2 linked regions of the Glaciimonas sp. CA11.2 genome follow. Each later gene encodes a partner of the first gene's protein in a complex. Links are inferred from orthologs where the notes say so. Each region holds a gene or a part of one and is shown on either strand. Other genes may lie near its edges. The genes, in order: RGU75_RS05295 and dsbD.

Region 1 (3,116 bases):
CAAGGTGTGGGATGCCCTGGATGATAGTCGGGTTGCGCCCGTGGAGAGCATGCTGGTCAAAGGCGGCGCGGAAGCCAATGCCGGGAGTATTTCCTTTGATGCTTTTAGTGCGCGTACTGGTGCGTTGGCGTGGATCGTTGAGGATCGCAATTTGAATCAGGCGTTGGATGCGGCATTGAAGTTTGCGCATAACGTGCGTGTGGTCCGTGGTCGGGCACAACAGATGTTGGTCAGCGATGCCGTTGGCGGCGGCGATGGCGCTGGCAAAGGTGGTGTGACCTTGACGCTGCAAGATGGTTCGTTGCTGACTGCTGCATTGCTGGTTGGCGCTGATGGCGCGCAATCGTGGGTGCGTCATCAATGTGATATCGGCATCGATTACCGCTCTTATCATCAGCGGGCGATTGTGGCTAACTTTGAAACTACCCTTCCGCATCATGACGTAGCACATCAATGGTTTACTGCTGAAGAGGGAATCGTCGCGTTATTGCCGTTGCCGGGGCAGCGGGTGTCGTTGGTGTGGTCGGCTCCGGAAAGCCTGGCACCGACTTTGTTACGGGAGTCGCTGACGCAACTGGCAGAGCGTTTGTCGGCGTTGGCGGGTGCGCAGTTAGGTCAGTTGACGCCATTGCAACCGGAGAGCGTGCAGAGTTTTCCGCTGGCGCTGATTCGTAGTCATGCGCTGGTGGCGCCGCGGGTTGCGTTGATTGGTGATGCGGCGCACGTGGTGCATCCGCTGGCCGGTCAAGGGATGAACTTGGGGTTTGGTGACGTCACTGCCTTGATTAAGGTGTTGGCCGAGCGCGGTCCGCATCGTGATTGTGGTGATACCGCGGTATTGGCAAAATACGCGCGTTCACGCAAGGAAGAGATTCTTTTAATGCAACTTGCTACCGATGGTCTTGAACGCTTATTTGGGCTCGACATAGCGCCGCTACGCTTGGCGCGCAACGTCGGATTGAACTTGCTGGACAGGCTGCCGGTCTTAAAGCGGCGATTGATGGGTCATGCGTTCGGTCGTACATTCGAAAAAAATTAATGGGAGTTGTAATGCAAGTACGGATTTGGGAACGTTTAAAGCCATTGTTGTTGGCAGTGATGTTGGGTTCATTGATGACGGCAGCTATCGCTGAAACTGCGCAAGAAACCGCGGTCAAAAAGCTTATCGAGCCGCGTTTAGGGGATGGTGTCAAAGTGGATGCGGTTGCCAAAACACCGTATTTGGGCATGTTTGAGGTGCGCGTCGGGAAAGATATTTTTTATACCGATGCAGCGGCTAAATATATGTTCGTTGGTCGTATCCTGGACGCCAAGAGTTCACGGGATTACACTAAGGAGCGCATGGATGAAATCAGTAAGGTGAAGTTCTCCGATTTGCCGCTGGAACTGGCAATGAAGTCCGTCAAGGGCAACGGCAAGCGCGTGATTGCGGTGTTTGAAGATCCTAACTGCGGTTATTGCAAAAAATTCCGTAAGACTTTGCAGGATGTTGACAACGTCACTGTGTACACCTTTATGTATAACATCCTGGCTGCGGATTCTGCGGTGAAGTCTAAAAACGTCTGGTGTAGCGCCAATCGTGACAAAGCGTGGGACGACTGGATGCTGAACGGTAAGTTGCCCGCTACGGCTGCGGCGAGTTGCGTAGCGACGCCGAACGACAAAGTATTAGCGCTGGGACAGGCGCTTGGCGTCAGTGGCACGCCGACGATCATCTTTGCCGATGGATCGCGTATACCGGGCTTTATCGATGCGAAGGCGCTTGAGGAAAAGTTTGCCTCGGTTGTACCGGCTGCGCCAGCTACACCAGTCGCGTCTAGCAAATAAGACGGCCAACTATCTCATGGATCTTCCGGCGACCGATCAAATAGCAGGTATTTTGCTCGCCGCCGGTCGTGGTCGTCGTTTTGATCCAAGCGGGAAGCAGAGCAAATTGCTGCAACTTCTTCCTAGCGGAGAAACTGTTTTGGCGGCAGCAGCAAAGCATCTTTCTGCCGTGTTGCCGGTTACTGTGGTGTGTCGGACCGATGCGCCGCCGTTGACTGCGCAATTGGCAGAGGAGCTTGTTGGCTGCACGCTGCTTGAGTGCGCTGATGCGGATGATGGAATGGCGACGACGCTGGTGTTTGGTCTCCAGCAAACAGCGACCGCGGTAGGATGGGTGATCGCGTTAGCCGATATGCCGTTTGTGCAGGTTTCTACGATCATGGCGTTAAAAGCAGCATTGGATCAGGGCGCAGATATCGCGGTGCCAGTCTGCAATCAACGTCGCGGTAATCCGGTTGCTTTCAGTCATCGTCATCTTTCGCACTTGTTAGCGCTGCGTGGCGATCAGGGTGCGCGGGGTTTGCTGGAGCGTTTTCCTGTGGTGGAGGTTGCGGTGGATGATCCAGGTGTCTTACAGGACATTGATACCGTCGCCGATATACCACAATCGTAAGCGGAATTCTGCTGATTGATCCTCTATGCGCATGGCAACCCACTAAGCGGGTGTTGGTTTCGCGATAACCCCGTAGACTATTGTTTTTTCATGCCATCGCTCGGCTTATTTTATTTTTAAATCAAACGTGTATTTTATTGTTGGCTCCGCCTGACGTTCATCATGTCTGCGACGCTTTGTCGTGGTCATTTCTGATTTATAGATGCCATAAGTTTGCCGCGTAGATGACGTGTCGTGCTTCACTAACTTGCCAATCTTCCGCGATGAATCCACACTTTCTAAATAAACGCCTGATCCTTGTTCTCGGTTATACGGGCTTGGTCCCATTCGTCCTGTTAACGCTGGGTTGCTGGCTGGTTAGCCCGGATTGGCTTGGCGAGTTTATTCGCGGTCAAATGGCTTACGGTGTCGCTGCATTATCATTTCTAGGCGGTATTCATTGGGGCGCGATGGTATTGCGTGCCGATCTCTCTGCAGAGCGGACTAAAAGAGCCTTGATCTGGGGGATTATGCCGACCACGATTGCCTGGTTTTCGACCCTGTTCTTTGCGTATGGTTATACTTTATTGATTCTGGGCTTTATTGCGGCGTATCAAGTGGATAAGCGTTTATTCGTTTGGTACGGTCTGCCAGGCTGGTTCATTGAATTACGTTATAGACTAACCTGTGCTGCGGT
Region 2 (3,276 bases), 150 kb from region 1 along the record:
TGACGTGATATTAGCCGAAATGTTGTGGGCCGCGACGAAGTCGATTTTTTCCGGTGTGGCGATTCTTCTGGTGATGTTTTGTCTGGGAATAGGGTTGCATCTCCACACGTTGCTGGTACTGCCTCTATTGTTCTTGATCGGCATGACGTTTGGGTCGTTAGGCTTGGTCTTCAATGCGCTGGCCAAAGGTTATGACTTCTTCACTTATTATTTCACTTTAGTGTTGACGCCCATGATTTTTTTGTCTGGCGTCTATTATCCATCCGCACAGTTGCCTTCATGGCTACAAATAGTCGCCCATATATTGCCTCTGAATGCCGCGGTAAATCTGGTGCGACCGCTATTGTTAGGCAATTGGCCGGTCACGCCAATCACTGATTTGGCTATTTTAGTAGCGTATTGTTGCGTGGGATTTTATGCTGCCGTGGTCTTGACCCGGCGGCGTTTGTTGTAAGGAGTAGACTCGTGGGGCGACTATGTTGGATGTGATTTTAGTGATGACCACAATGCCGAATGTGGTCGACGCAAACGTACTCGCGGAGCAACTCGTGGAACGTAAGCTGGCGGCGTGTGTCAACCTACTGCCGGCGGTGCAGTCTGTATATCGATGGGAGGGAGTTTTAGAGCGAGCAAACGAGGTGGCGATGCTGATTAAGACTACGACGGAGCGTTACAGTGAACTTGAGGAATTTATAAAAGCGGCGCATCCCTATGCGCTGCCAGAAATCATTGCGATCCCGCTGGTTAGCGGCTTACCAGCCTATCTCGAATGGATAGGCGCAGCAACACAAAGGAATTGAATGTTTACCTGGAGCAAACTGCGATCGATGTTTTTTGTCATCCTGAGCCTGATGGTTCTATTGATGTCTTCTGCGCGTGCAGAAGAGGATTATCTGGCGCCTGAAGTCGCATTTAAATTTTCTGCGCGTATGGCTGATCCCAAAACCGCCGAAGTGACTTATGCAATTGCAGATGGTTATTACATGTACCGTGAGCGGTTTAGCTTTAAGGCTGAGGGCGCGACGTTGGGTGAGCCGAAAATTCCCGCGGGTGTGGTTAAATTTGATCGGACTTTTCAGAAAAATGTGGAGATTTATCATCACAGGGTGACCATCAATATTCCGGTCGAGTCCACCAAGGCATTTACGTTGATTGTTACAGGTCAGGGATGCGCGGATAAGGGCTTGTGTTACCCACCTATGGAGCATCGCGTTAATCTGTCTGCCGATGGCATTACAGCTGGCGGAGGCTTGATGGGTGCAATCTCTGCAGCGAAAGGTGCTGGCGCAGCGCTTGATACCTCCTCATCGTCCCGTACATCAAATCCAAATATCGATACGCCATCGAATTCTGTTGTTAGTAATTCCGCAGTATCTTCCGTGGACTTATCCGGCGGCTCTGACATCGGCCGTATCGAATCATCATTGAAGGGCGGCAAACTGCTGGTTATCATGCCGTTGTTTTTGTTATTAGGGCTCGGCTTGTCATTCACTCCTTGCGTGTTACCGATGGTCCCTATTTTGTCGTCGATTATTGTCGGCGAAGGGACGAAGGTTAAACGACGTCGTGCGTTTGTGTTATCGGTTGCTTATGTGTTGGGAATGGCGCTCGTTTATACCGCGCTCGGCGTCGCAGCAGGTCTTGCTGGCGAAGGTTTGTCGGCGGCGTTGCAGAACGCGTGGGTATTGTCTGCTTTCGCGCTGCTGATGGTATTGATGTCGCTATCTATGTTTGGTGTATATCAATTGCAGTTGCCCGGATCGATGCAAACCAAGTTGTCACAAGTGTCGGATAAGCAATCATCGGGCAAACTGGTAGGTGTTTTCGTAATGGGTGCGCTTTCTGCATTGATCGTTGGTCCTTGCGTCGCGGCTCCGCTAGCGGGCGCGTTGGTATACATCAGTCAAACGCGCAATGTGGTTATTGGCGGTAGTGCGTTGTTTGCGATGGCTGTGGGGATGAGCGTGCCGTTATTATTAGTCGGTATTTCGGCCGGTGCGCTATTGCCCCGCGCAGGTGCGTGGATGGAGTCTGTTAAACGATTCTTTGGTGTGCTGATGTTAGGCGTGGCGGTGTGGATGGTCTCGCCGGTCATTCCTGCGGCAGTGCAAATTCTGTGTTGGGCCGCGCTAGGAATCGGTTACGGCGCTTATTTGTTGTGGCACGTGTCCACCAGTTGGTTTTCGAAAGCGGTCGGTTTGGTGTTCGCTGCACTCGGAATTTTGCAGTTAGTGAGCGTTGTAACGGGTGGTCGTGATGTACTGGCACCGCTGGCGCAATTAGGTAGTGGCACGCAAGCGGCGCATACCGAATTTGTGAGAGTCAAGTCGGTTGCTGAGCTGGATGCAGCGTTGGCCCAAACGAATGGTAAACCGGCATTGCTGGATTTCTATGCTGACTGGTGCGTATCGTGCAAAGAGATGGAGAAATTTACGTTTACTGATCCGCGTGTTAAAGCCCGCCTCAACGATATTGTGTTGCTGCAAATTGATGTGACCGCAAATAACGCCGACGACAAGGCCATGCTCAAACGCTTTAATTTATTTGGGCCTCCGGGAATTATACTTTTTGATCACCGAGGTAAAGAGTTGGCTGGCGGTCGAGTGATTGGTTTTCAGAATGCGGATAAATTTACGCAGTCATTGGCTGTTTTAGATCAGCCTCGGTAAGGTAAAGGGGTACACCGCCGGTTACAAGTGATCAGTGATAGTGCCTTGCATCAAGTTCTTAAAATCAACATGTCACGAGTTTCAACATAGGGTAAAGTTATTTGCATAGTCGTTAAAAATCCTTAGAAAAGTCTTTCGATGAGATTATAGTTTTAGGGCTATCAAAGTCCCGGCTGGAATCAATAACGGTTCTAAGAAATTGGTAATGCGCACCGAAGGCAGTCAGATGAGCAGACAAATTTCATGAGATTGCGTTAATGTTTTCTGTGGTTTTCAGAATGCCGTCGGTATTTTTTACGATATCTTTACAGATATTTTGCCGATTCACTGGCGCAAATTTGTCCGATAACCGAATTATTTAAAGGAGATTGACATGACCCTACGTCTTGGCGACGTTGCCCCTGATTTTCAGCAAGATTCTTCGCTGGGCCAGATTAAATTTTACGATTGGGCTGGCGATTCCTGGGTGGTACTCTTTTCTCATCCATCTGACTTTACACCCGTATGCACGACCGAACTTGGTTTGACTTCTAAATTGAAATCGGAGTTTGAGCAGCGCGGCGTTAAGGTGATTGCACTCTCGGTTGATCCTGCGGATAAACATCTG

Evidence for each region.
Region 2: the proteins of RGU75_RS05295 (region 1) and dsbD are in contact, whole or in part, in a crystal structure (PDB 1JZD), measured with the Escherichia coli proteins. The link is inferred for Glaciimonas sp. CA11.2 from one-to-one orthologs.

The regions. Positions count from the first base shown.
Region 1 is NZ_JAVIWL010000001.1:1,232,289-1,235,404, reverse strand. What follows is about bases 146-2,938. They hold RGU75_RS05295 (DsbC family protein), read left to right. Parts: upstream 146-1,050; coding sequence 1,051-1,827; downstream 1,828-2,938. Other genes in these bases: RGU75_RS05285 (DUF3429 domain-containing protein), read left to right, coding at 2,704-2,938; RGU75_RS05290 (nucleotidyltransferase family protein), read left to right, coding at 1,844-2,440; RGU75_RS05300 (FAD-dependent monooxygenase), read left to right, coding at 146-1,039. In the rest of the region: more of RGU75_RS05300, read left to right, coding at 1-145; more of RGU75_RS05285, read left to right, coding at 2,939-3,116. UniProt on the Escherichia coli protein: Acts as a disulfide isomerase, interacting with incorrectly folded proteins to correct non-native disulfide bonds.
Region 2 is NZ_JAVIWL010000001.1:1,385,992-1,389,267, reverse strand. The notes cover bases 282-3,234. They hold dsbD (protein-disulfide reductase DsbD), read left to right. Parts: upstream 282-800; coding sequence 801-2,669; downstream 2,670-3,234. Other genes in these bases: RGU75_RS05885 (peroxiredoxin), read left to right, coding at 3,043-3,234; cutA (divalent-cation tolerance protein CutA), read left to right, coding at 498-800; RGU75_RS05900 (ABC transporter permease), read left to right, coding at 282-454. Also shown: more of RGU75_RS05900, read left to right, coding at 1-281; more of RGU75_RS05885, read left to right, coding at 3,235-3,276. UniProt on the Escherichia coli protein: Required to facilitate the formation of correct disulfide bonds in some periplasmic proteins and for the assembly of the periplasmic c-type cytochromes.